2 regions of the Nonomuraea sp. NPDC049625 genome follow, and region 2 is predicted to be linked to the other one. Evidence: riboswitches for the same ligand, from Rfam matches in the RefSeq annotation. Region 2 holds a riboswitch; the other holds the start of a gene.
The links. A riboswitch is a leader RNA that binds a small molecule or an ion and turns the genes downstream of it on or off. The one in region 2 is predicted to bind cyclic di-AMP.
Positions count from the first base shown of each region.

Region 1: linked by a shared signal. The riboswitch ahead of AB0J87_RS11170 (CHAP domain-containing protein) and the one ahead of AB0J87_RS46375 (C40 family peptidase) in region 2 are both predicted to bind cyclic di-AMP.

Region 1 is NZ_JBFAOQ010000002.1:799,935-814,043, reverse strand. It holds gene AB0J87_RS11185 (hypothetical protein) at 1-255, opposite strand, end outside; gene AB0J87_RS11180 (aldo/keto reductase) at 353-1,174, shown strand; gene AB0J87_RS11175 (Gfo/Idh/MocA family oxidoreductase) at 1,194-2,147, shown strand; cyclic di-AMP (ydaO/yuaA leader) riboswitch at 2,265-2,402, shown strand; gene AB0J87_RS11170 (CHAP domain-containing protein) at 2,416-3,102, shown strand; gene AB0J87_RS11165 (YoaK family protein) at 3,385-4,131, shown strand; gene AB0J87_RS11160 (alpha/beta hydrolase) at 4,097-4,903, opposite strand; gene AB0J87_RS11155 (LysR family transcriptional regulator) at 4,975-5,838, shown strand; gene AB0J87_RS11150 (TetR/AcrR family transcriptional regulator) at 5,903-6,637, shown strand; gene AB0J87_RS11145 (YciI family protein) at 6,720-7,160, shown strand; gene AB0J87_RS11140 (RNA polymerase sigma factor) at 7,260-8,543, shown strand; gene AB0J87_RS11135 (extracellular solute-binding protein) at 9,148-10,494, shown strand; gene AB0J87_RS11130 (sugar ABC transporter permease) at 10,564-11,520, shown strand; gene AB0J87_RS11125 (carbohydrate ABC transporter permease) at 11,517-12,347, shown strand; gene AB0J87_RS11120 (GH1 family beta-glucosidase) at 12,344-13,753, shown strand; gene AB0J87_RS11115 (LacI family DNA-binding transcriptional regulator) at 13,734-14,109, shown strand, end outside.
Region 2 is NZ_JBFAOQ010000015.1:59,545-73,653, reverse strand. It holds gene AB0J87_RS46420 (A/G-specific adenine glycosylase) at 1-267, shown strand, start outside; gene AB0J87_RS46415 (cupin) at 260-679, opposite strand; gene AB0J87_RS46410 (MarR family winged helix-turn-helix transcriptional regulator) at 740-1,204, shown strand; gene AB0J87_RS46405 (TIM barrel protein) at 1,495-2,433, opposite strand; gene AB0J87_RS46400 (ATP-dependent Clp protease ATP-binding subunit) at 3,104-5,605, opposite strand; gene AB0J87_RS46395 (Lsr2 family protein) at 6,691-7,023, opposite strand; gene AB0J87_RS46390 (RDD family protein) at 7,539-8,027, opposite strand; gene AB0J87_RS46385 (RDD family protein) at 8,138-9,523, opposite strand; gene AB0J87_RS46380 (amino-acid N-acetyltransferase) at 9,609-10,178, opposite strand; cyclic di-AMP (ydaO/yuaA leader) riboswitch at 10,455-10,603, shown strand; gene AB0J87_RS46375 (C40 family peptidase) at 10,699-11,649, shown strand; gene AB0J87_RS46370 (LuxR C-terminal-related transcriptional regulator) at 11,676-11,888, opposite strand; gene AB0J87_RS46365 (helix-turn-helix domain-containing protein) at 12,531-12,932, opposite strand; gene lysX (bifunctional lysylphosphatidylglycerol synthetase/lysine--tRNA ligase LysX) at 13,017-14,109, opposite strand, start outside.

The sequences.
Region 1 (14,109 bases), on a different contig from region 2:
GCGCACCTGCACCCTGCCGGAGAAGGCGTCACCGACGGCCTGCACGCGCCTGGGCATGCGCTCACGCGGCTCCGCCAGCTCCAGGCCGTCGGGCAGCCCCAGAGACCTCAGCTCCCGACGCGTGGCCTTCAACGGCCTCAGACCGGCACGCGGCACGACCACCGTCTCGGGGCCGAGCACGCCCGCGTAATGGGCCTCGACGGCGCACAGCATCTGGAGCGGTGACTCCACCCAGGCCGACGCCTGTTCGACCACTCCTGTCCTCCCAGCCGGGTGATGGCCCGTTCACGACCGCTTCAAGCTAGCCCCGCCGCCTTAAGCCACCAGAAACGCGACGTGAACAATGGAGAGTATGAACTCGCTCATGCTCAACACCGACGGCGTGCAGATCCCGCAGCTCGGCTACGGCGTCTGGCAGGTCCCCGCCGACGAGGCCGCGAAGGCCGTCGCGACCGCGCTCAAGGCCGGTTACCGGCACGTGGACACCGCCGCCGCGTACGGCAACGAAGAAGGCGTGGGGCAGGCCGTACGCGAAAGTGAGCTGCCGCGCCGGAAGCTGTTCGTGACCACCAAGCTGTGGAACGCCGACCACGGCCGCGCGGAGGCGGCCTTCGACGAGTCCCTGGCCCGGCTCGGCCTCGACTACATCGACCTTTTCCTCATCCACTGGCCGGTGCCGCAGCAGGACAAGTACGTGCAGGCGTGGAAGGCGATCGAGAAGATCTACCATGACGGGCGCGCCAAGGCCATCGGCACCTCCAACTTCGGCATCGCCCACCTCACCCGCCTCATGAACGAGACCGACCTCGTGCCCTCCATCAACCAGATCGAGCTGCACCCGTACCTCCAGCAGCGCGAGCTGCGCGCCTTCCACGAGGCCAACGGCATCCTCACCGAGGCGTGGAGCCCGCTCGGCCAGGGCCAGGGCCTGCTGAACGACCCCGCGCTGGCCAAGCTGTCGGACAAGTGCGGCAAGACGCCCGCGCAGATCGTGCTCCGCTGGCACCTGCAGCTCGGCCACGTCGCGATCCCCAAGTCGGTCACCCCGGCGCGCATCGCCGAGAACATCGGCGTCTTCGACTTCATCCTCGACGCCGAGGACATGGCCGCCATCGGCGCGATGAACAGGGGACAGCGGATCGGACCCGACCCCGACACGTTCAACATGACCTGACTCGTCTACGATCTCCCGCGTGCGGGATTTTGCGTGGGGCATAGCGGCGACAGGGAATATTGCGCGGACCGTCGGGGCGGCCATCGCGGCCGAACCGGGCATGCGGGTGGCCGCCGTCGGATCGAGGAACCTGGGGCGGGCGCAGGCGCTGGCCGCCACGCTGGGGGCGGAGTCCGCGTACGACTCCTATGAGCGGCTCTGCGCCGACCCGGCCGTGGACGCGATCTACGTGGCGACGCCGCACGCCCAGCACCTGGAGGTGGCCGAGGTCGCCATCGCCGCGGGCAAGGCCGTGCTGTGCGAGAAGCCGCTGGCCGCCACCGTGGACGACGCGGAGAAGATGGTACGCCTGGCGCGCGAGGCGGGCGTGTTCCTGATGGAAGCGATGTGGATGCGGTTCAACCCGCTCGTCCAGAAGATCGCGGCCGACGAGCGCTTCGGCGACCTCCGCTCGGTGCACGCCTCGTTCGGCTTCGCCAAGTCCTACGACCCGGAGCACCGGCTGTGGGCGCCGGAGCTCGGCGGCGGGGCGCTCCTGGACCTGGGGATCTACCCGTTCGGGCTGGCCCAGCTGATCCTCGGCATGCCCTCCGACCTGCGGATCACCGGCACTCTGGCGCCCAACGGCGTCGACGCGGAGGCCGGCGGCGTGCTGCTCTACCCCGGTGGCAGGAAGGCTCTCGTGGAGACTTCGTTGCTCGGGAATTACCCGAACCATGCCAGTGTTGTAGGAACTCAGATGCGGGCGGACCTCCAGGCACCGTTCTGGGCCACGCCGCGGATTCTGCTCTCCGGGCCCTCCATGGAGCCGGAGGAGTACATCCTCGATCCGGCGGACAACGGGTACGCCGGGGAGCTCCGCGAGGTCCGGGCCGCGACGGCCGAAGGCAGGACCGAAAGTTCGATCATGCCGCTCGACGAATCCCTTGCCATGATGGGGCTTCTGGCCGAGGCTCGCAGGCAGGTCGCCTAGCTGGGCCTTTATCGATTTGTAACGCTCTTGCCTTATGCATTACGTTTGAGGCATTCTTGAGACATACGTCCGGTTTGTCCGGACTTGTCCGACCATCGCAAGACACATCACAGGAACGTCCTGTGACCGCTGAATCCGCCCTCGGGCGGAACCGGGGACCCACGTCCTTTGGGGTGAATCGGCACTTCGGTGCCGTAGGGCAGCTTCCACGTCCGAACCCGTCAGCTAACCCGGTAAGCGGCATGGAAGCAAGGAGTAAACCCCCTCGATGGCCAACATCCGCTTTACCTCCGCTGCGAAGACCAACATCGCCCGCGCCCTTCTCGGCGCCACCATCCTCGGGACCGCGTTCGGCGCCCACATGACCAGCGCCACCGCAGCGGACAAGCAGCCGATCGACACCGTCGCCGGCACCGCCACCGTCGCCGACCACGCCGAGCGCTCGCGCGAGGCCAAGGCCGGCGTCACCGCCGGCGAGGTCTTGGCCCTCGCCAAGTCCCAGGTCGGCATCACCGAGAACGCGGCCGGCGGCGGCACCAAGTTCCAGCGCTGGTACGCCAACTCGCAGCGCGCCGCGGAGACCATCGCCCGTGACGGCGGCAGCCGCGCCGACTACCTGAACGCAGCCTGGTGCGCGATGTTCGTCTCCTGGGTGGGCGACCAGACCGGCGCCCGCTCGCAGATCGGCTGGGACGCCTGGACCGTCGCCCACGCCAAGTGGTTCCAGGCCAACCACCGCTTCGGCACCGAGGCCAAGCCCGGCGCCATCGTGTACTTCTCGTGGAGCGGCAGCAAGGACCTCAACGACATCAAGCACGTCGGGTTCGTCGAGAAGGACAACGGCGACGGCACCATCTCGACCGTCGAGGGCAACACCGGCAACGGCAAGGTCGAGGAGCGCGTCCGTCCCAAGTCCCAGGTCGTCGGCTACGGCTACCCCCAGTACCGTTCCTGACCGGACTGTCCCCCTCCAGGCTGGACTTCCCCCAGGCGCCTACTGACCGGACTCCCCCAGGCACCTCCTGGCCGGCCTTCCCCCAGCGCCGAACGAGCGCGCGTCCCGCAACGGGACGCGCGCTCGTCGCGTTTCACCCCCGGCGAGTGCGGCGGCGTGCCGAGCGGAACCCGGCGACCGGTGCCGTTCGGCCGTCGCGTTTCACCCCCGCGAGTGCGGCGGCCCGTCACCGGGGAAGACCCGAGGCGAACCGCCCGCGACCTCGCCAAGGAGCCGCCCACCATGCCAGCCGCGCGCAGACGCCCCGGAAGGCTGGTCCGGAATGGACTGCGACGGGTCGCCGACGGGCTCTTCCCGCGCGGCGCCAACCCGCACGGCGTCCTGCCCGCCCTGCTGATCCTCCTGGCCTTCGTCACCGGCCTCGTCGACGCCGTCAGCTTCCTCGGCCTGGGCCGCGTCTTCGTCGCCAACATGACCGGCAACATCGTCTTCCTCAGCTTCGCCCTGGCCGGGGAGGCCCAGATGTCCAGATGGGCCTCCCCGGCGGCCCTCGTCTCCTTCGGAGCCGGCGCCTGGAGCGCCGGCCGGGTGATCAGGCGGACCGCGAACCCGCGACGAGCGTTCGCCGCCGCCACCGCCGTACACGCGCTCCTCGTCGCCGCCACCCTCGCGATCGCCCTCACGGCCGGACACCGCACGACCTGGTCCCAGGCGGCCCTCATCGTGCTGCTCGCCTGCGGCATGGGCCTGCAGAACGCGTCCGTACGCGCGCTCGGCGTACCCGACCTGGTCACCAACGTCCTCACCACGACCCTCACGAGCCTGGCCGCCGACACGCCGGGCCGGGCCGCCCTGCGTCGATCCGCCTCCATTGCCGCGATGTTCCTCGGCGCCCTGACCGGCGCCCTCCTCCACCTCACGACCGGCCCCGCACCCGCCCTGGCGGCCGCCCTGGCCCTGCTCACCACCGTCGCCCTCGTCGCCCGCAGTGGTCTCAGCCGAGAAGGAACTCCGCCAGCGCCCGGGTGACCCCGGCCGGATCGTTCTCCATCGGGATGTGCCCCGCCCCGGGAACGCGCACCAGCGTCGTGTTCGGCACCTCGGCGGCGAAGCGCTCGGCGTACCGGACCTCCTGGAACGTGTCGTCCTCCCCCCACACCAGCAGCTTCGGCGTCCCATCGGCCCTGAGTGCGGGCACCAGGTCCAGCGTGTAACGGCTGTCGGCCGCGCCCGCCAGCGCCATCCACGACCGGCCCACCCGCGGGTCGTTCCACGGATCAAGGTAATCGGCCAGCTCCGCCTCGGTGGCCGGCCGGGCGAGCGCGGTGCTGACCGCCTTGCGGCGGGCGGCCAGCAGTTCCTCCACGGTCGTGGCCGCCACCACGGCCGGATCCCGGTAACGGGCCACGCCGGGCACCGGCCAGGAGTCGTATGTGACCGAGTTGACCAGCGCCAGCCGCCGCACCTCTGGCTTCCCCTCCACCAGCAGGTGCTGGGCGACCGCACCGCCGATGTCGTGCCCCGCCACCGAGAGCCGCTCCCCCGCGCCGACCGCGGCCGCGAACCGGGCCACCCACGCCGCCAGCGCCGGAACCGCCGCCGTCTCCGCCGTCAGCTCCCCGCCGGAACGCCCCAGCCCCGGCAGATCCACCGCCACAGGACGCAGCCCCGCCGCCGCCAGCCCGTCGATCACCGGCGCCCAGACCCGGCTCCAGTACGTGCCGTGCAACAGCAACACCACCGGGCCCCGCTCGCCCGCCGTCAGATAGCTGGCCACGCGGCCGTCGACTTCGATCGTCATTCGCTCGAACATGGACATAACCATCATGTTCTGGAAGCGTCCCGGTCAAATACCAATTAAGGTATGTCGGTATGACATTGGCGCAGCTTAGGGTCCTGGTCGCGGTCGCCGAACACGGCGGCTTCACCGCCGCCGCCGAGCACACCGGCATGTCCCAGCCCGCGGCCAGCCGCGCCATCGCCGCCCTCGAACGCGAGCTCGGCGCCGCCCTGTTCGTCCGCCACCGCGACGGCATCGCCCTCACCGAGGCCGGCCGGCGAGCCCTCGCCCGCGCCCGCGAGACCCTGCGCCACTTCGACCGCATCCGCGCCGACGTGGCCGCCGCCAGCGGCCAGATCACCGGCGAACTCCGCCTGGCCAGTCTCCCCAGCGCCACCGGCACGCTCGTCGCCAAGCTGCTGCGCGCGTTCACCGACCGCTACCCGCAGGTCCGCGTACGCCTCTTCGAGGGCATGGACGACGACATCCGCGAATGGCTGCACCGCGGCGCCGCCGAGGTCGGCGTCGTCACCCTCCCCGCGCCCGGCCTGCACACCGTCCACCTGAGCACCCATGACATGGTCGCCGTGCTGCCCGCCGACCACCCCCTGGCCGCCCGCCCGGCCGTCACTCTCGCCGATCTGGAGGGCAGGCCGTTCATCCTGACCACCGCCGGCTGCCGTCCCCTCATCATGGGTGCGGCGCTGACGGCCCAGGTACGGCTCGACGTCGCCTTCGAGGCCAGCGGGCCCGCCGCCATCCTGGAGATGGTGGCCGCGGGGCTGGGCGTCAGCATCGTCCCGACCCTCGGCCTCCCCGCCGACCTGGGCACCGTCGCCACCCGGCCCCTGGAGCCGAAGATGACCCGTTCGCTGGCTCTGGCCGTTCCGTCGGCGGACGACTGCCCCCCGACCACACGCGCCTTTCTCGACCAGCTCGGCTCCTTTACATTGTAGATCAGCGTGTACGTCGTCTACTTCTGATACGTTGTACACCAACTCGTCGCGAGGAGGGCGATCCATGGCTGCCCCGCGCAAGCCCGATGACAGGCCCCCGCTGTGGGTCCGCCTCGAGCGCCCGGCGCCCGCTCCCCGCCGGACCCTGTCCCCGGACCGCATCGCCACCGCCGCCGTGGGCGTCGCGGACGCGGAGGGCCTCGACGCCATCACCATGCGGCGGCTGGCCACCGAGCTGGGCGTCGCCCCGATGGCCGCGTACCGGTACGTGTCGGGCAAGGATGAGCTGCTGGAGCTGATGGCCGACCACGCCTACGGCGAGCTGGAGCTGCCCGGCGAGACGGCGGGATGGCGGGAGACGCTGCGGGAGATCGCCGTCAGGACGCGCGAGCTGATGCTGAAGCACCTCTGGCTCGCCCAGCTCCCGCCGAGCGCGATGCTCGCCGTCACCCCCAACCGCCTGGCGGTGGCGGAACGCGCGCTGCGCGCCGTCGACGGCCTTGACCTGGACGCCGACACCAAGATGACCGTCGTCAACACCGTCGGCTCCTACACGCAGGGAGTCACCGGCGCCGAGATCGCGATGCGCCGGCTCATGGCGGGTCAGGGCTGGTCCAGCGAGCAGCAGGTCTACCTCAGCATGGCCCCGCAGCTCACGTACCTCCTCGACACCGGCCGCCACCCCGGCTTCCGGCAGTACATCTACGAGGGCAGGCACAAGGACCGGCCGGGCTGGCAGTTCGAGACCGGGCTCGAGTACGTTCTGGACGGCATCGCGGCCCGGCTGTTCGCGCGATGAATCTCTCGCGTACGTGTCGATCCCGCCTGTCGCCGTTCGACGCGTTCGACGGGAGCTCGAACCAGACGAAAGAGAGACGCCCATGAAATTCATGATCGTCGGCAAGGCCAACGCGGAGACCGAGGCCGGGGCGCTGCCCAGCCAGGAGGTCGTGGACAACATGCACGCCTACAACGAGGCGCTGACCAAGGCGGGCGTGCTGCTGGCGGCCGAAGGGCTCTACCCGAGCTCGCAGGGGGCCCAGATCGCGTACAGCGGCGGCAAGGCGACCGTGATCGACGGCCCCTTCGCCGAGGCCAAGGAGCTCATCGCCGGCTTCTGGCTGATCCAGGTCAAGTCCCGGGAAGAGGCGATCGAATGGGCGATGCGCGTGCCGGTGCCGCCGGGGTACGACGGGATCGGGCTGGACGTGTGGCGGGTGTTCGACGCTTCGGACGTACCGGACGATTCGCTGCCCGCGAGCGAGCGGGAACGCGAACGAGCACTACGCGACCGCCTCGGCGCCGACACGCCCAACCCCTGACCCACCCGCACGCGCCCGCCCCGGCACTGTCAGGCACGCACTCAGGGGACGGGACGCGGGTTGCCATCGGCGCCTTCGTGCTGCTCTCATGGGCCGGTGATGGCTTCCGACACCGACGACCTGGCCCAAGCCACCTCCCGCCGCGGGACGGAGACCCATCGGGCCATCGAGGCGGTGTGGCGGATCGAGGCGGCCCGGCTCATCGCCGGGCTCGCCGGGCTGGTGCGCGACGTCGGCCTGGCCGAGGAACTGGCCCAGGACGCGCTGGTCGCCGCCCTGGAGCAGTGGCCGGAGTCCGGCGTGCCCCGCAACCCCGGCGCCTGGCTGATGACGGTGTCGAAGCGCCGCGCCATCGACCTGATCCGCAGGAACGAACGCCTCGAACGTAACCTGATCGAGCTCGGCCACCGGCTCGACACGGACGAGGACCTGCCCGAGGTGGACGAGATCGAGGACGACCTCCTGCGGCTGGTGTTCACGGCGTGCCACCCGGCGCTCTCCGTGGAGGCCCGGGTGGCCCTCACGCTCCGCGTACTCGGCGGCCTGACCACCGACGAGATCGCCCGGGCGTTCCTGGTCCCGGAGTCCACGGTGGCGCAGCGGATCGTCCGCGCCAAACGGACCCTGGCCGACAAGGAGATCCCCTTCGAGGTCCCCCAAGCCACCGAGCTGTCGGCGCGCCTGGAATCGGTCCTGGAGGTCATCTACCTGATCTTCAACGAGGGCTATTCGGCGACGGCCGGCGACGACTGGATGCGTCCCGCCCTGTGCGAGGACGCGCTCCGGCTGGGCCGGGTCCTGGCCGGCCTGATGCCCAAGGAGCCGGAGGTGCACGGCCTGGTCGCCCTCATGGAGATCCAGGCGTCCAGATCGGCGGCCCGGGTGAGCCCGTCCGGCGAGCCCATCCTCCTCCTCGACCAGAACCGCGCCCGCTGGGACCGGCTCCTCATCCACCGCGGCCTCACCGCCCTGGACCAGGCCGAGAAGCTGGGGGACGGCACGCTCGGCCCGTACACCCTCCAGGCCGCCATCGCCGCCTGTCACGCGCGCGCTCTCAACCCGGAGGACACCGACTGGGTACGCATCGCGAGCCTGTACGAGGCGCTGGCCAAGCTGTCCCGCTCCCCCATCGTCGAGCTCAACCGGGCCGTCGCCCTCTCCATGGCCTACGGCCCGGCGGTCGGCCTCCAACTCCTCGACCAGATCGCCGACGAGCCGTCTCTCAAGGGCTATCACCTGCTGCCGAGCGTACGAGGAGACCTGCTGTTCAAGCTGGGCCGGAAGGAGGAGGCCCGCACCGAGTTCGAGAGAGCGGCGGACATGACCCGCAACGCCCGCGAACGCACCCTCCTCCAGGAACGCGCCACCGCCTGCCGCACATAGGACGGGCGACCCACAGGGTGGCGCCTCCGCGTTCAGGCTTGGCGCTGCACCACGGAGGGCCACACTACTCCGTACGGGTGGGTCCCGGTTCCTGGGCCACCCGCGCGGTAACCCGCCCACACCCTCCAGGACCTGTTCGACGGGCGGGGTCGGCGAGCGTAGCGAGCGGGGTTGGGGGGTCGAAGGGGGGCGTGAGCCCCCCTGGGAGGCGCTGTCTGGAGCTCCGTCGCGCGCAGCGCCCTCATTGCGGAAGGCCGTGCTGTTCGCCCCGAACCACGGGTGCGGCCCCGGGCTTCCGGCTGGGGTTCTCACTGGTGGGGTGACCGGGAGAAAGCGTGGTGGGTGCGGGTGACATGCCCTTGATGCGACACAAAAGATGCCTCTTGAGGTGGGAGCGCTCCCAAGCCGCCCTTTGCGAGGTATAACGCGGAAAATCCGGTTCTAGAGTGACAAACCGCCTCATTGGTAACGGTTGCGTTTCGGTGGATTGACGTGCAGACCACGTAAGTGCACCCTTTGTGGGAGCGCTCCCAAAGACTCCCACCGCGGCGGAGCGCGAGCCGCGGTGCACTCCCCCAACATTCACCCGAGAAGGGGTCCACCCATGATGATCAGCAAGCGTCGCGGCGGTCTAGCCGCGGCCTCTGCCCTGGCCGTGGCGGCGCTGACCGTCGCGTCCTGCAGCTCCGGCGGCGGCACCGCGACGGGGTCCAGCAGCGCTCCCGCCTCCTCCGCGGCGGCTGAGCCGGTCACCATCCGCGTTCAGACCTTTGGCGGCGGCACCAACTTCGGCTACAAGAACGCCATCACGAAGTGGAACGCCGAGCACAAGGACATCCAGATCAAGGAAGAGCACCTGACCGACCAGTTCGAGCAGCAGTACTGGCCGCAGATGATCCAGTGGTTGCAGGCCGGCAACGGCGCCGGCGACGTGGTCGGCATCGACGAGGGCGGCATGGGCCTGGCCAAGGCGCACCCCGAATGGTGGGCCGACCTCAAGGAGTACGGCCTGGAGTCCCGCAAGGCGGACTTCCCGGCGTGGAAGTGGGAGAACGGCGTCACGGCCGACGGCAAGCTGTTCGGCCTGGGCACCGACATCGGCGGCATGAGCCTCTGCTACCGCACGGACCTGTTCAAGAAGGCCGGGCTGCCGACCGAGCGTGACAAGGTCAGCGCGCTCTGGCCGACCTGGGACGAGTTCATGAACGTCGCCAAGACGTTCCAGTCGAAGGTCAAGGGCACCAAGTTCGCCGACGGCACGAACACGCTCTACCAGGTCGTCCTCTACCAGGAGGCGGCCAAGAACGGCAACGTGACGTACTTCGACAAGGACAACAACCTCATCGTCGACAAGAACCCGGCGGTGAAGGCGGGCTTCGACTTCGCCACGAAGATGAGCCAGCAGGGCCTGACCGCCAAGCTGCGCAACTTCACCGACGAGTGGGCGGCGGGCACCCAGAAGGGCGCGTTCGCCACGGTCGGCTGCCCGTCCTGGATGCTCGGCGTGGTCAGCGGCAACGCCGGCGACGGCGGCAAGGGCAAGTGGGACGTGGCCAGCGTGCCGGGCGGCGGCGGCAACTGGGGCGGCTCCTGGCTGGCCGTGCCCAAGCAGTCGAAGCACCCGAAGGAAGCCGCGATGGTCGCCGACTTCCTGACCAACGCGCAGACCGAGGCGAGCATCTTCACGGACTTCGGCAACATGCCGAGCAACACGAAGGCCCAGCAGGACCCGGCCGTGCAGGGGGCGAAGAACGAGTTCTTCAACGACGCCCCCATCGGTGAGATCTTCGCCAAGTCCGCGTCGAGCCTGCAGCCGGTCTTCCTCGGCGTGAAGCACGCCCAGGTCAAGAACGCCATCGAGTCCGTCATCCAGGGCATGGACGACGGCTCCGTCCCGTACGACAAGGCCTGGCAGCAGCTGGTCGACGACGCGGTGAAGGCCGCGGGCTAGTCTCCCCGCCCGGCCCGCGAGCAGCGGGCCGGGCGTGTTGCCGACGACAAGCTGCCGAAAGGTTCCGTTATGAGCCTCGACACCCTTCCGCGGGCGGCGCGGAACAACCATCGCCGCGCCCGTCCGCCCGGCCACCGCTGGCGTTCACGATTCGACGTCAAAGCGATGCCGTACGCCCTGGTGTCCCCTTATTTCCTGCTGTTCGCCGCCTTCGGGCTCTTCCCGTTGGCCTTCACCCTGTACTACTCGCTCTACGACTACGACCTGGCCGGGACCGTGGAGTGGACCGGGCTGGGCAACTACACCGCCCTGCTCGGGGACGAGGACTTCTGGAACGCCGTGGTCAACACGGTGGGCATGTTCATCCTCGCCACCGTCCCCCAGATGATCCTCGCGCTGCTCCTGGCCAACGCGCTGAACAAGCGCCTGAAGCTCCGCCTGGCCATCCGCATGAGCGTGCTGCTGCCGCTGGTCACGTCGGTGGTCGCGGTCGCGGTGGTGTTCACGCAGCTGTACGCCCGCGACTGGGGCCTGGTCAACTGGATCCTGAGCGGGTTCGGCGTGGACAAGACGAACTGGCGGGCCGAGCGCATCCCGTCGTGGATCGCCATCGCCACCATGGTCGACTGGCGCTGGACCGGCTACAACGCGATCATCTTCCTGGCCGGCATGCAGACGATCCCCCGCGACCTGTACGAGGCCGCCGCGATCGACGGCGCGTCGCGGCGCAGGCAGTTCTGGCAGATCACGCTGCCGATGCTGCGCCCGACGATGATCTTCGTGGTGCTCAACTCCACGATCGGCGGCCTGACGCTGTTCTCCGAGCCGACCACGTTCTACAACGGCAACGTCGACGGCGGCTCGCAGGGACAGTTCCAGACGGTGGCCATGTTCATCGTCAAGCAGGGCTTCCGCGAGTTCGACTACGGCTACGCCGCGGCGGCCGCCTGGCTGCTGTTCCTGCTCATCCTCATAGGAGCGGCGATCAACTTCCTGTTCGTGCGCAGGATCGGGGGCACCCGATGAACAACTTCTCCCCGACCCTCGCCACCCGGCTCATGCTGGCCCTGGCCGTCCTGCTGTCGGCGTTCCCTCTGTACTGGATGCTCGTCATCGCCTCCCGTACGAACGCCGACGCCGTCGCGATGCCGCCGCCGTTCCTGCCGGGCGGGAACCTGGGCGAGAACATCGTCGCGGTGCTCAACAACGAGGACGCCAAGTTCCTGCTGGGCCTGACGAACTCGTTCATCGTGTCGAGCATCGTCACCGTCTCCGTGGTGATCATCTCCACGCTGGCCGGCTTCGCCTTCGCGAACCTGAGCTTCAAGGGCAGGAACCTGCTGCTGGTGCTCGTGCTGCTGACAATGGCGGTGCCGTTGCAGCAGATGGGCGTGGTGCCCCTCTACCGGCTCATGGTGAGCCTGGAGTGGACCGGCACGCTCAAGGCGGTCATCCTCCCGTACCTGCTCAACGGGTTCGGCGTGTTCCTGATGACGCAGTACACTCGCCAGGCCGTGCCGATGGAGCTGGTCGAGGCCGCCCGGGTGGACGGCGCCGCCACGCTGCGGATCTGGTGGAACGTCGTCCTGCCCGCCGTACGTCCGGGCATGGCGGTGCTCGGCATCAACACGTTCATGCTCATGTGGAACGACTTCATGTGGCCGCTGATCGTGCTGACCCCGGACAACCCGACCGTGCAGATCGCGATCACCTCGCTCAACGCCAGGTTCTCCACGAACTACACGTTGATCTTCGCGGGAACGGCGTTGTCCATCATTCCGCTCATCGCAGTATTCGTCGCATTCGGCCGCCAGATCGTCGGCGGCCTCATGGAAGGTGCGGTCAAGGCGTGACGACACAAGAGGAACAGACGCGTGCCGGGCTGCGCTTCCCTGCGGGCTTCACGTGGGGTGCGGCGACCTCGGCGTACCAGATCGAGGGCGCGGTCGACGAGGACGGGCGCGGCGTCTCCATCTGGGACACCTTCACCAAGACGCCGGGCCGGATTCTCAACGGCCACAACGCGGACGTGGCCATCGACCACTACCACCGGTACCGGGAAGACGTCCGGATCATGGCGGAGCTGGGCCTGTCGGCCTACCGCTTCTCGGTCTCCTGGCCCCGCATCCAGCCCACCGGCTCCGGCCGGACCAACCAGAAGGGTCTGGACTTCTACAAGCGGCTCGCCGACGAGCTCCGCCGGCACTCCATCGACCCCTGGCTCACCCTCTACCACTGGGACCTGCCCCAGGAGCTGGAGGACAAGGGCGGCTGGCCCAACCGCGACACGGCCTACCGCTTCGCCGACTACGCCGCGGCCGTGCACGAGGCGCTGAAGGACCACATCCACACCTTCAGCACCGTCAACGAGCCATGGTGCGCCGCGTTCCTCGGCTACGCCTCGGGGGAGCACGCCCCCGGCAGGCGTGAGCCGCAGAACGCGATCAGGGGCGCGCACCACCTCAACCTGGCGCACGGGCTGGCCGTCCAGGCGATGGACGCCCGGCGCGTCGGCGGCTGCGTGAACCTGTACGCGGTCACCCCCGCGACCGACAGCGCGGAGGACCTGGAGGCCGCCCGGCGCATCGACGGACTGCAGAACAGGTTCTTCCTGGACGCGCTGCTCACCGGCCGCTATCCGGAGGACGTGCTGGCCGACCTGCCGCTCGAGATCGACTTCATCGAACCCGGCGACATGAAGACCATCAACGCACCCATCGACCTGCTGCTCGTCAACTACTACAGCCGCTTCACGGTCTCGGGAGCACCAGGCGGCAGGCAGTCGGCGGCGGCGGCCCCCACGGACTCGGCCTCGCCGTGGGTGGGCAGCGAGCACGTGTCGTTCGTCAGCGCCGGCTACCCGGTCACCGCGATGGGCTGGGAGATCGACGAGAGCGGCCTGGTGGAGGTGCTCACGAGGATCGCGAGGGAGTACCCGCCGATCCCCATGGTGGTCTCCGAGAACGGCGCCGCCTTCGAGGACGTGATCGAGGACGGCCGGATCCACGACCGGGAGCGGCAGGCGTACGTGGAGGCGCACCTCGGCGCCTGCAAGGCGGCCATCGAGGCCGGCGTGCCCCTGGAGGGCTATTTCGCCTGGTCACTGATGGACAACTTCGAGTGGGCCTGGGGCTACGGCAAGCGGTTCGGCCTGGTGCGCGTGGACTTCGAGACGCAGGAACGGCTGATCAAGGACAGCGCGCTCTGGTACTCGGAGATCATCCGGCAGAATAGGCGCCATGAACCGACCGACTCTTGAGGCAGTCGCGGCTCGGGCCGGGGTGGGCCGGGGCACGGTGTCTAGAGTCATCAACGGCTCGCCGAACGTCAGCGCCAAGGCCCGCGAGGCCGTGGAGCTGGCCATCCGCGAGCTGGGCTACGTGCCCAACCGTGCGGCGCGCGCCCTGGTGACGCGCCGCACCGACGCGGTGGCCCTGGTGGTGTCCGAGTCGCAGCTGCGGGTGTTCGACGACCCGTTCTTCGCGGGCACCATCCGCGGCATCGGCTCGGCGCTGTCGGAGACCGGGCTGCAGCTCATCCTGGCGATGGCCCGCACCACCGAGGAGTACGACCGGCTGGAGCACTACCTGACCGGGCAGCACGTCGACGGCGTGC
Region 2 (14,109 bases):
CAGGTGTGCGCCTGGCGTCTGGCGGGCAAGCCGCCGCACGCCGGCCCCGCGCGCAAGGGCCAGACGTACGCGGGCACCGACCGGCAGTGCCGGGGCCGCCTCCTGGAGGTGCTGCGGAAGGCCCACGGCCCCGTCCCCAAGGCGGCCCTGGACGTGGTGTGGGACGACGCCGTCCAGCGCGAGCGCGCCCTCGACGGCCTGATCACCGACGGCCTGGCCGAGCACCTGGACGACGGCACCTACCGCCTCCCCCACGCGACTACCTGACCCAGAGCGGCACGATGCGCTCCACGTCCTTGGGCGCGAGGTCGCAGGCGTCCGGCTCCGACACCCCGCTCGGGTTGTAGGCCCGCGCCCCGGCGGGGGCGACCACGATGGACACGAACCCGCGCTCCGGGTCCGCGAACATCTGGCGGCTCACGTCGGCCGGCAGCACCATGGTGTCCCCCGGGCCCACTTCGAACCGCTCGCCGCCCAGCTCGACGACGGCGGACCCGTCGAGCCAGGTCCACACCAGCTCGACGTCGAACGCGTGCACCGGCCCGACCATGCCCGGCTTGGCGTCCACCCGCCACATGGCCTGGCCCACCGCCCCGCCCTGGGTCGGGGAGGCGAGGGTGGTCATGACGCCGTTGGGCGTCTCGGTCTTGCGGGAATCGGCGGCCATGACAACAGACATCGATGAACTCCTTTAAGATGGGCAACTACGTTGTCTATATAGTTAACCAGGTTGTCTATCATGTCAAGTCCAGGCTTCGAACTTCCGCTGCGCCTGCTGCTCGCGTTCAGGATGCTGATCGACGAGCTCCACGCCGAGCTCGCCCGGCAGGGGCATCCGGACATACGGCCCATGCACGGGTTCGTCATGCAGGCGATCGGCCCGGGCGGCACCACGGCCGTCGAACTGGGCCGCACGCTCGGGGTGTCCAAACAGGCGGCGGGCAAGACCATCGACACCCTGGAACGCATCGGCTACGTGGAACGCACCGCCGATCCCCACGACACCAGACGCAAGATCGTCCGGCTCACTCCGTACGGGATAGACGCCCTGGACCGGTCGGCCCGCATCTTCGACACACTGCGCGCCCGCTGGGCCGCCGAGCTCGGAGAGGACCGCCTGCAGGCCCTGGAGTCGGACCTGCGCAGAATGACCCCGGCCAACCTCTGGCGCCTCGACACCCCGGGCTGGTTCGGCAGCCTGTGACGCGCCCCCGTCCCCGGTCGACCGCCAGCCCCGCGATCCCCGCCGGTCAGACCGCCCTGCGACGCCCGCTGTCTCCGACCGCTGTCATACGGACCCCACCCGGGCTCATTCGGCAGCCGTCGGGGCAGGGCTCAGGTGGCCACCGTCCAGGCGCCGGGCGTAGGCATCGGGCTTAGGCGCCGGACGCAGACTGCGGGCGCTCAGGCGCGGCGCTGAGACGGGCAACGCCTAGCTCGGCAGCGCTCGGCCCGGGCGGTGTTCAGCCCGGGCGGTGCTCATGCAGGCCGTGCTCAGGCGGCCAGCTGGAGGCCCAGGCTGGTCAGGTTCGTACGGGCCCAGGCCAGCTCTTCGGCCAGCAGCGACACCAGGGCACCCGGCCCCTTGGCGCGCCCCGGCACGGTCAGGTTGTGCGTCTCGACCTCGATGTGCGCACTGCCGCTCACCGCGCCCGACAGCATGGCCATCAGCGTGTCATGCAGTACGGCCCCCGTGCTCGGCGTCTCCCCCGTGTGGTTGTGCACGTGCCCCAGCTTGACCACCGGCGCGCCGGCCGCGGCCAGCCCCTTCAGGGCCGCGCCCGGCTCCTCGGCCCCGCAGGCGAGGTGACAGGCGTCCAGGCACACGCCCAGGTGCTCGGAGTCGATGCCGCCGACCCGCTCAAGGGCCTGCTCGGTGGTCTCCAGCACGCATCCGGGCCACGGCTCGAACCCGACCCTGATGGTCTTCCCCGTCACGCTGTAGATGCCGCGCAGCTCGCGCGCCAGGCGCTCCAGCCGGCGGGTGGCGATCGAGTGCAGGTCGGCGGGCCAGTCGCGGCGCCACCCGATCGGGATCGTCGAGATGCTCCCGAACCGCACGTCCTCCGGCAGCAAGAACGCCAGGATCTTGGCCAGGGCCATGGTGTAGCGGTAGCGCTCGGGCTTGGCCCAGTCGGGGCCGGGGACCTCCTGGTTGCGGCCGCCGGTGCCATTGAGGCTCACGACTTCCAGGCCGCGCTCCTCCAGGGAGCGGCGCAACCGTACGAGCTCGATGCGGTCGGCCGTGAGGTGGTCGGCGACGCTCGGCGAGAGCCACAACCCGATGCCCATCCGCTCCACGCCCAGCCGCTTGCGCACCGGGACGGCGTAGCGGGTCAGGTGGGCGATCAGGTTCTCGAGGTCCTCGGCAGGGTGGATGCCCGCGTTGTAGGCGAGGTGAACGAGCGTTCCGTCATTGTGACGCAGGCGCATCGGTTTCCTCCACGGCTTGCTCTTTGTGTTCCGTCGCCCGCCCTGGACGATGCTGACCCTTGAGAGCATGGCTGCTCGTTCGGTGGTCACGCGTCCGCCCCGAGTTGATTTCGCGCTACTCCCCAAGGAGCAGGCCTCAGCCTAGGAACACGATCTTGTGATTCGCTTGGATGCGACTTGGCGGTGCTCTACGCAGTGTAGTACTACTCGCGGTGGCGGCACACCCGGTATCCCAACAATTACGCAACGACCGAGTGTGCTCATCTCACAGCCCGCCACGCCACGGCCCCACGCGGGTGCAGCGTCGAAGGAGCGGCATCGGCATCGCTCGGGCGACGGGTGCGCGATGAGGCAAGGGTCGAGGTCGGCACCCCGACGGTGGAATGCACCAACCCACCGGCGTAGAGCGTGGCGCGGTGGGTGCCACGGTCAGGCACCACCCCAAAGGCGGCTCCGTGGCGCGGCGGGGGTCACGATCAGCAGCACCTCGGCGGCCGGGGCACGGTCGCTCACCCCGTGACGGACGCGAGAGACGCGAGACGGTCGCTCACCCCCTGACGGACGCGAGGGACGCGAGGGACGCGAGGGCCACCCCCGAGGCGTGGGGCGCAGGAGGTGGAAATGGAAAACCCCCGTGTGAAGGGATTCACACGGGGGTTTTCGGGATCCGTCAGTGCTGGATCGGGGCCGCGATGGCGGCGGCCGAGTCGGGGACCTTGGAGGCGGACTCGCCCTTGAAGATGAACTTGGCGTTGTCGCCTTCACCCTCGATGGTCACCTTCACGACCTGCCCCGGCCGGAGCTCGCCGTACAGGATCTTCTCCGACAGCGAGTCCTCGAGCTCGCGCTGGATCGTCCGGCGGAGCGGACGGGCGCCCATGACCGGGTCGTAGCCCCGGTCGGCCAGCAGTTGCTTGGCCTCGGGCGAGACGTCGAGCCCCATGTCGCGGTCCTTGAGCCGAGCGTCCACCTGGGTGAGCATCAGATCCACGATCTGGATGATCTCCTTCGGCGTGAGCTGGTGGAAGACCACGATGTCGTCGACACGGTTGAGGAACTCGGGCCGGAAGTGCTGCTTGAGCTCCTCCTGCACCTTGGACTTCATCCGGTCGTAGTTGGAGTCGGCGTCGTTCGACTTCGCGAACCCGACCCCGATGCCCTTGGAGATGTCACGGGTGCCGAGGTTGGTGGTCATGATGATGACCGTGTTCTTGAAGTCGACCACGCGGCCCTGGGCGTCGGTCAGGCGACCGTCTTCCAGGATCTGCAGCAGCGAGTTGAAGATGTCGGGGTGGGCCTTCTCGATCTCGTCGAAGAGGACCACGGAGAACGGCTTGCGCCGCACCTTCTCGGTGAGCTGACCGCCCTCCTCGTAGCCGACGTAGCCGGGAGGCGAGCCGAACAGCCTGGAGACGGTGTGCTTCTCCATGAACTCCGACATGTCCAGGCTGATCAGAGCGTCTTCGTCGCCGAAGAGGAACTCCGCCAGAGCCTTGGACAGCTCGGTCTTACCGACACCGGAGGGGCCCGCGAAGATGAACGAGCCACCGGGACGGCGCGGGTCCTTCAGACCGGCGCGGGTGCGCCGGATGGAGCGCGACAGGCCCTTGATGGCGTCGTCCTGGCCGATGATCCGCTTGTGGAGCTCGTCCTCCATGCGGAGCAGGCGCTGCGACTCCTCCTCGGTCAGCTTGAAGACCGGGATGCCGGTGGCGGTCGCCAGGACCTCGGCGATGAGCTCCTGAGTGACCTCGGCCACGACGTCCATGTCGCCGGCCTTCCACTCCTTCTCCCGCCGCTCGCGCTTGAGCTGGAGCTGCTTCTCCTGGTCGCGGAGGGCAGCCGCCTTCTCGAAGTCCTGCGCGTCGATCGCGGACTCCTTGTCGCGACGGACGTTGGCGATCTTCTCGTCGTACTCGCGCAGGTCCGGCGGAGCGGTCATCCTGCGGATGCGCATCCGGGAACCGGCCTCGTCGATGAGGTCGATGGCCTTGTCGGGAAGGTAGCGGTCGCTGATGTAGCGGTCGGCCAGCTGCGCGGCGGCCACCAGCGCGTCGTCGGTGATGGACACGCGGTGGTGCGCCTCGTAGCGGTCGCGCAGACCCTTGAGGATCTCGATCGTGTGGCTGAGCGAGGGCTCGGCCACCTGGATCGGCTGGAACCGGCGCTCCAGCGCCGCGTCCTTCTCGAGGTACTTGCGGTACTCGTCGAGCGTGGTCGCGCCGATCGTCTGCAGCTCGCCGCGCGCCAGCATGGGCTTGAGGATGCTGGCCGCGTCGATCGCGCCCTCCGCGGCACCCGCGCCGACGAGCGTGTGCAGCTCGTCGATGAACAGGATGATGTCGCCGCGCGTGCGGATCTCCTTGAGCACCTTCTTCAGGCGCTCCTCGAAGTCACCGCGGTAGCGGGAGCCGGCGACCAGGGCGCCGAGGTCAAGCGTGTAGAGCTGCTTGTCCTTCAGCGTCTCGGGCACCTCGCCCCTGACGATCTTCTGCGACAGGCCCTCGACGACGGCGGTCTTGCCGACGCCGGGCTCGCCGATGAGAACCGGGTTGTTCTTGGTCCTCCGGGAGAGGACCTGCATGACCCGCTCGATCTCCTTCTCGCGGCCGATGACCGGATCCAGCTTGCCCTCGCGGGCCGCCTGGGTCAGGTTGCGGCCGAACTGGTCGAGCACCAAAGAGGTCGACGGGGCCGACTCCTGCGGGCCGCCTGCCGCGGCCGGCTCCTTGCCCTGGTAACCGTGGAGCAACTGGATGACCTGCTGCCGGACACGGTTGAGATCAGCCCCAAGCTTGACCAGCACCTGGGCGGCCACACCCTCACCCTCGCGGATGAGCCCGAGCAGGATGTGCTCGGTGCCGATGTAGTTGTGGCCCAGCTGCAAAGCCTCACGGAGCGACAGCTCGAGGACCTTCTTGGCCCGCGGGGTGAACGGAATGTGCCCCGACGGAGCCGACTGGCCCTGGCCGATGATCTCCTCGACCTGCTGGCGCACACCCTCAAGGCTGATCCCGAGGCTCTCCAGAGCCTTGGCGGCCACGCCCTCACCTTCGTGGATCAAACCAAGAAGTATGTGCTCAGTGCCGATGTAGTTGTGGTTGAGCATCCTGGCCTCTTCTTGGGCCAAGACGACAACACGCCTCGCTCGGTCGGTGAACCTCTCGAACATCTCGTCGCTCCTCACAGAGCGGTCAGTCAGGTCCGGTAAATCCGGGCCCGTCATCCCGCATGCTAGCCCTGGCTCGGCGAACCGTGCCCACTGCCACTGACACGCTCTATAGCAGAGACGTTCCCCGGGAGCAGGGCGTTCACCCTCCATCCAACTACTGTTCGGGGGTGACGTGTTCCCGATACGCCGCAAGCGAACGATGTTTAGGACGCTTCGCGGAAGCGTCAAAAAATTGCCCTCTGCGGCGCACGCGGTACACACGGATCGGCCATCGGACGCGCCGGGGCGGAGTCAGCGTTGGGGCGCCACTTCGCCCGCACATCTCAGATGCCGCGTCCGTATCGTTACGTAATCATCCTACGTAGCGGAGGGCCGCCGTCCAAACGACCGCTCTACGCCCTGAGCACAACGCGGCACGGGCGGCACACCAAGGGAATCTTGCATCCGGTCAGCCCGGTTACCAACTTCATCTCGCATGATGAGACCACGTCTCGCTCGGCGCCCCGGATTCGCGGCACTTCCGCGCAGTTGAGAAGGCACGGCATTGTGTGCAGATGCCGGGGAACGGGGATTGTCCGAGCCCTGCTCGGGTTCGCGGGTTTTGCCCGCCGGCGGGGATCCGGGCGCCCGCGGTATTGCCCGCCGCCGCGCATCCAGCCCGGCACCGCTTTACCTTCGCGCCGGTCGCGGGTTTACGCTCAGTGAGATCACCCGTATACACCCGCCGCCGCCCCGTAGATCGCCTCCGGGCTATACGGCGCCGGGTTTTCCGTCATGGCGCGTTCCATGAGCGCGGAGATCGATCGTGACGTACGGACGCGAGCGTACGTTGAATGAGGTATGGCCGCCTCACACGGCTTTCGGCGCGCGACTACGACGCCGCCACATATGTGGACGACCGCCGGTGAAACAGCGCCACGGGCGAAGCCGAACACGCAGCCAAAACGCCCGCATATGTGCACACAGAAGATCACAGTCCGGGCGGTCCGGCTTTCGAGTTCCGGCCCGGATAACGATCATGCGCTTATGGCGGCCGCCGGGGTCCTAAGCGAACGGCATAAGCGCATGGTCGATCGTCGGCTTGCTCAGTGGGCCGCTTCGTACTTCTCGACGACCGTGGAGGCGATCCGCCCGCGCTCGCTGACCGGCAGGCCGTGAGCCTTGGCCCACTGCCGGATCTCCGAGCTCTTCTCGCGGCTCATCGCCCTGCTGCCGCCGCGACCGCGGCGACGTGCGGTGACGGCGCCTGCCCTGCGCGCATGCTGCACGAAAGGCGTGAGCGCGTCCCTCAGCTTCTTCGCGTTAAGGTCGCTGAGGTCAATCTCATAGGACGAGCCGTCAATAGCGAAGCTGACCGTCTCATTGGCCTCGCCCCCATCGAGGTCATCGATGAGAATCTCCTGGATCTGCTTGGCCATCTACGCAATCCTTTCGCGGAGCATTGTTTCATTCGCCTGCCCAAACATATACCCGGAAAGGCGTGGAGACAATTCAGCGCAGCGGGGATTCGGCTGACTGGCCGATCAGTTCTGCCCGTCGACCGGATCCTCGCGGTTTCGGCGGCCTCCCAGGGCCTCGGACCGGACCAACTTCACTACGCCAAAGATGAAGGCACCCCCGACCACCGCCGGGGGGATGAGCGCTGACAATACGTCTGTTAGGGCTTCCATTCGTCCTCGCCTCCACGGCTTGCGGGGTTTCAGGGGCGCATTTTGCGGATGGGAGCGCGCCCAGGAGGGGCGTTGCGGCCCTCACGACGCGCCAGGTGACTACCGTTCGCACCCGACCATAGCGGCGCACAGATGCCCTGCGCCTCGCAGGGCACCAACTCCGGCGACCCGGATGCCCCATAGCCTAATGCCAGTCTCTCCAGGCTCCTTACCGGATCAAGAGAAAATTTTTGGAATTGGCTTCCTGCCAGGCACGGGATGGGTCAGCGAAGATCTTTTACCACACGCGTTCCGGCCAGCCTGTCATGCGGCCCGCGTTCCAGGGGCTTGTCGATCAGGATGAGCAGCCCCACGCAGAACAGGAGCATTCCGGCCACCAGATTGGCCACGGGAATGCCCATCAGCATGACGGGGCCCGGATAGACCAGGGCCCGTTTGAGCAGCGCTCTGGAGGCCACGTGGGGCGGCGCCAGGCGAATCCCCATGATCGCCTTGCCGAACGTCCTGCCGCGCCGGTAATGAGCCCACCAGTCGTAGCCGGTATAAGCCAGCCCCGCCGCCAGCCACGCGAACACACCGGGCAGCCGGCCCTCGAACGCCTCCAGCATCCCTACAGTCCGGAAGACGCCCCACAGCGCGATGAACAGAATGTAATAGAGCACCCCGAAGACGAACGCCTCAATCGCCCGGGCGGCGAGCCGTTCCCACCATTCCGCGGGCGGCGCGTCCGCCCGCGGCGGCGACCCGGCCATAACCCCCACCTCGCGTCATCAGCGGCTCAGGTTCCCCATTTTGGTACGGCCTGTGCACACAAAACAGGGGCCGACGCGAAGCCGGCCCCTGCTTTTACCTGACGCTTGGACTACTTGATCTTCACCACCACGGTGTTCGCGAACTTGTCCGCGAACGTCTGCTGCAGCGGCTTGTCCCAGAGCTGGGAGGCGCCGTTGACGCCCACGGCCGCGTAGGCGAGCAGCGTGCCGATGAAGCTCAGCGGGAGGGCGCCGAGCACATAGCCGCCCCAGGTGACGCCGGCGCGCTTGAGCGCCACGTCGGTCGGCAGGCCGCCAGGCGGTATGCCCTGGCCCACGGGGACGACCTTGATGCCCATGACCATCTTGCCGACAGTCTGCCCCTTCGCCTTCAGCAGGAAGAAGTCGTAGAGGACCCATATGACGGTCACGATGATCGTTATCAGGATGCCCACGACCAAGCTCGAGAAGAAGCCGCTGCTGCTGCCGCTGCTCGAGACGTAGCTGGCCACGAGGATCGCCGTCAGGATGGCGCTGATGACGAGGTTCACGATGAAGAGGATGACTCCGTCGATGAGCCTCGCCACCAGGCGCTGCCACCACTCCGCCAGCGGTGCCGGCGCGCCGGGCGGCTGCACGCCCACGGGCCCGGGCTGGCCGTAGGCCTGGCCGTAGCCGGGCTGGCCGTACTGCTGCGCCTGCCCGTAACCCTGCTGCCCGTACTGCTGCTGGCCGTACTGCTGGTCGCCGTAGCCCTGCTGTGCGTAGCCGGGCTGGGACTGCTGCTGCTGGCCGTAGCCCTGCTGGCCGTACTGCTGCTGGCCGTAATCGGGCTGCGACTGGGGCTGCTGCCCGTACTGCTGCTGGCCGTAGTCCGGCTGGGACTGCGGCTGCTGGCCGTACTGCTGCTGGCCGTAGTCCGGCTGCGACTGGGGTTGCTGGCCGTACTGCTGGCCGTAGCTCTGCTGGCCCGACTGCGGCTGCTGGCCGTAGCCCGGCTGGGACTGGGCCTGCTGGCCGTAGCCGGGCTGGGACTGCTGCTGCTGGCCGTACTGCTGGCCGTAGCCCTGCTGACCCGACTGCGGCTGCTGGCCGTAGCCCTGCTGGCCGTACTGCTGCTGGCCGTAGTCCGCCTGGGACTGCTGCTGCTGGCCATAGCCCTGCTGCCCGTAGCCCTGCTGGGACTGGGCCTGCTGGCCGTAGTCAGGCTGGGACTGCTGCTGCTGGCCGTACTGGGGTTGCTGGCCGTACTGCTGCTGTCCGTACTGGGGTTGCTGACCGTACTGCTGTTGCTGTCCGTACTGCTGTTGCTGGCCATAGCCCTGCTGACCGTACGGGGGCTGCTGCCCATAGGCGTCGTCCGCCCGGTAGCCGATCACAGTCGCGTCCGGGTCGGGCTCGCCGGGGTGGCGGCCCTGGTTCTGCTGCCCGTAATAGGGAGGCGCAGAGTTGTCTCCGGATTCGTCCTGTGGATACGGCGGCTGTCCGGTGCTCACCGTGTCACCTCGCTTCGAGTGCGCATGTGGCACGTGTCAGGACACATGCCTGTGCTGCCCAACGTATCGACATAGGTATCAACAATCACCTTTCCATCTGGTCAAGGTCCACGTCACCCGATGTCAGGTGGAGCAGCATGCGGGTGTTTCCCAGCGTGTTCGGCTTGACGTGTTCAAGATCCAAAAACTCGGCAACACCCTCGTCGTACGAGGCCAGCAGTTCGGCGTAGACCTCAGGTGAGACCGGCGTGCCCTGAATCGGGCGGAACCCGAGTCGCGCGAAGAAGTCGACCTCAAAAGTAAGACAGAATACACGTCGCAGACCCAAATCCTTAGCCTGCTGGATCAGCGCGGAGACGATCCGGTGGCCGACGCCCATCCCCCGGCACTCGGGATCCACCGCCACCGTGCGGACCTCGGCGAGGTCCTCCCAGAGCACGTGGAGCGCGCCGCAGCCGACGACCTGCCCGCCTCGCTCGGCCACCCAGAACTCCTGTACGTCCTCGTACAGCGTCACCGTGGCCTTCTCCAGGAGCCTCGGCCCCGCCCCCGCGTAGGTGTCCACCAGGCGTCTGACCATGCGCACGTCGGGCGTGCGGGCACGCCGGACCACCACCGCGGTCTCGGGCACTGTCAGCTCGGCCACCTGCTCCATGGTTCTCCAGGGTACAGATCTCATTACGGCTCAGCCCTAACTCCCATGTCTCGGCCCATCTTGTTACATCTTGTGGTCAGATCGGCACGGGACCGCGCGGCCAGCTCGCACCCGCCGAAGGCGCGGACAAATAGGGCGTAGGGCCTCTTCTGCACGGGTGCCCACGAGATCACCTTGTGACCCTTCGGTTGTGAAACCTCTACAGACTTGGCAGTTCTGGTTGAGCACGAACCCGGAGTGCATTAGTGTCCAGCGACAATGTTTCCCGCGTGTCGCGCGGGAGGCACGCCCAATTCTCGCAAGAGAAGCCGGGGAACCGCCGGTGGCGACCTCCGACGCCACCACGGGGTGAATCCGAGTCTTTCGGTAGGGCTGCTCCGGCCCGAACCCGTCAGCTAACCCGGTAGGCGTCGACGAGAGGAGCTGGTTGGTGAAGCCCACGCTCAGCGGTGGGGGGAAGTCGGCGGGCAAGCACGCCCGCCCTCCGGAACGGGCCCGGCGACCACGCCGCGTAGGTGTGGTGAGTCTCACAGTCGCCGCGCTGCTGTTCGCCATCCCCGTCGGTTCGGCGTCCGCGGATCCCGAGCCCTCGCTGAAAGAGCTCGCCGACCAGGCCACGAAGTTGCACACCGACATCGAGACGCTGAGCGAGCAGTACAACGGCCAGCGGGAGAAGCTCAAGACCGCCAAGAAGGCCGCCGAGGCCGCGGAGAAGACGCTGACGAGCAGCGAGACGGATCTCGCCGCCAAGCGCTCGAAAGCCGTCGCGCTGGCCCAGAACGCCTACATCACGGGCGGTCTGAAGACCCTCGCCTTCGCCACCTCCGACGACCCCGAGGGCTTCCTCAACCGCGCCGCGACCTCGTACGCGCTGCAGACCGAGCAGGGCGAGGAGATCAACCAGCTCACCAAGGCGATGGACACGGCCACCCGCGCCAAGGAGAGCGCCACGGCCCGCATCGACGAGGTCCAGAAGCTCGTCACGGACCTCGAGGCCAAGCGCAGCAAGATCACCAAGCTGGTGACGAAGGTCGAGAGCAGCCTGTTCAGGCGGGCCCTGGGCGAGGCCGGGCGCCCCGGCACGCGGGCCGTGCGCGTCAACCTGCCGATCCCGGGCTCGGGGAAGGCCGCTGAGGCCGCGCGGTGGGCGCTCACGCAGCAGCTCAAGCCGTACGTCTGGGGCGCCGAGGGCCCCGGCTCGTACGACTGCTCCGGGCTCGTCATGGCGGCGTTCCAGCGGGTGGGCATCTCGCTGCCGCACTACACCGGCGACCAGTGGACGGCCGGCCGGCACGTCTCGCGCGAGGAACTCCGGCCGGGCGACCTGGTGTTCTTCTACAGCGACCTGCACCACGTGGGCATCTACATCGGCGGCGGCATGATGGTGCACGCCCCGCAGACCGGTGACGTCGTACGGATCGCGTCGATCGCGAGGCGGCCGTTCGCCGGCGCGGTGCGCATCGCCGACTGAGCCCGCACCCCGGCGGTCCGCCGCGGCTAGATCAGCTGGCGGCGGGCTGCCCAGGCCACGGCCTCGATCGCCGTGGCCACGCCTATGCGGTCGCAGATGCCGCGCAATCTTCGTCGTACCGTGCGCCCGCTGATATCCAGCCGCCGCCCAACCCGATCGACCGTGACTCCCTTGGCCAACTCCGCCAGCAGCGCCAAATCAGCATGGCTGAGCTCAACGCCTTCAGTGAGCACATCCATCGGGAGCCCTCCCCCCAACAGCAGAACTTGGACCTCACAGACGGGCCAAAGCCGCTCCTCGCAGACGGTAAACGCATCGTGGAAAGGTCGTCAAGCATGACAATCGCCGCACTTGACGAGCGCTATTGACATGATCCGCTATATATGACGCACTCGCGATATGTCAGAACGTAGAGTGATCACATTGGGGCTTCCGGAATGGCCCTGACCAGCGTTCCGGTTTTCGATCAGTTCGCCATGGATATTCCGCATGATCGATACCCGCGTTATCGCGGGACACGCGTCCGTGACGCGATCTTTCCGGCGCACGGGAAGCCACCAATCGCTCGCTTTGTGCTGCGCTCCCACATGATCCGACAACCCAGGTCAGGCAGTTGATTAAGGCAATTGGATCAATCCGCCATGGCAATTGCCGCCGCGGGTTCAGGTCGGCGGCCCGCCGGGTGGCGGGCGTTCTGCTCTGACCGCCGGGCCGGGCGGCCTCGTTTCCGGGTGCGCGTGCCCGGCGGGATCACAGGGGTGGCCGGGGCACCACGGACGCTCCCTGACCCGCGCCTCCGCGGCCTTGACGCGATGCTTACAAGCGGCTTCGGATCGGAAACCGGGCGGCCCGGAAGCCGGATTCGCGACGGCGATGATCGCTCAGGTGCCGGCGGCGTCGTAGCGGTCCCTGGCGGCCTCGACGTCCTCCATGTGCGCCTCGGCCCAGCTCTTGATCGCGGCCACCAACGGCATCAGGCTCTCGCCCAGCGGGGTGAGCGCGTAGTCCACCCGTACCGGCACAGAAGGGGTGAGCGTGCGCGAGACCAGGCCGTCACGCTCCAAGCCGCGCAGGGTCTGCGTGAGCATCTTCTGGCTGACGCCCGCGATGCGCCTGGACAGGTCGCTGTAGCGGCGCGGGCCCTGCGCCAGCGCGGTCAGCAGGAGGGTGACCCATTTGTCGCTGAGGGTGTCGAGCAGCTTCCTGGAGGGGCATTCGGCGAAGTACGCGTCGAAGACCTGTCTGGCCTCGTCCCGCTGCTCCGCCGCCGTCTTCGTGGCCATCCGCGCGCCCCTTCCCGATCGCTGCTTACCAGGAGAGGGTAGAGCGCCCCGGGCGGGCGCTCTACGACGGCGGCGGGACGCGGGTCAGTGGGTGGGCTTGACCAGCGGGAACAGGATGGTCTCGCGGATGTTCTTGCCGGTGAAGGCCATGATCATCCGGTCGATCCCCGCGCCCATGCCCCCCGTGGGCGGCATCGCGTACTCGAGGGCCTGCAGGAAGTCCTCGTCCAGCTGCATCGCCTCGAGGTCGCCCCCGGCGGCCAGGAGGGACTGCTCCACCAGGCGGCGGCGCTGCTCGATCGGGTCGATCAGCTCGGAGTAGGCCGTGCCCAGCTCCGTGCCGAAGCCGATCAGGTCCCACTTCTCGGTCAGCAGCGGGTTTTCCCGGTGCTGGCGGGTCAGGGGCGAGGTCTCCAGCGGGTAGTCCATCACGAACGTGGGCTGGACGAGCGTGTGCTCCACCAGCGCCTCGAAGAGCTCCTGCACCAGCTTGCCCTGGCCCCACTTCGGGTCCCAGTGGATCTCGCGCCGATCGGCGATCTTGCGGAGCTCCTCCAGGCCGGTCGCGGTGGTGATCTCCTCGCCCACGGCCTCCGACACCGCGCCGTACAGGGTGATGCGCGGCCACCGGGCGATCCCGAGGTCGACCTCCACCCCGTCATGGACGACCACCGTGGTGTCCAGGGCGGCCACCACGGCCTTCTGGTACATCCGCTGGGTCAGGTCGGCCATGTCGTTGTAGTCGAGGTAGGTGCCGTAGGCCTCGAGCATCGTGAACTCGGGGTTGTGCGTGGAGTCGGCGCCTTCGTTGCGGAAGTTGCGGTTGATCTCGAAGACCTTCTCGATGCCCCCGACCACGAGCCGCTTGAGGTAGAGCTCGATCGCGATGCGAAGGTAGAGCTCCATGTCGTAGGCGTTGATGTGGGTCTTGAAGGGCCGGGCCGCCGCGCCGCCGTGGATGGGCTGCAGCATGGGCGTCTCGACCTCGAGGTAGCCCTCCTCGTGCCAGAAGTCGCGCACGGCGCGCACCGTGGCGCTGCGCAGGCGGGCCATCTTCCGCGACTCGTCGTTGACGATGAGGTCGACGTAGCGCTGGCGGACGCGCGCCTCCGGGTCGGTGAGCCCGACGTGCTTCTCCGGCAGCGGACGCAGGCACTTGGCGGTGATCTGCCAGCTG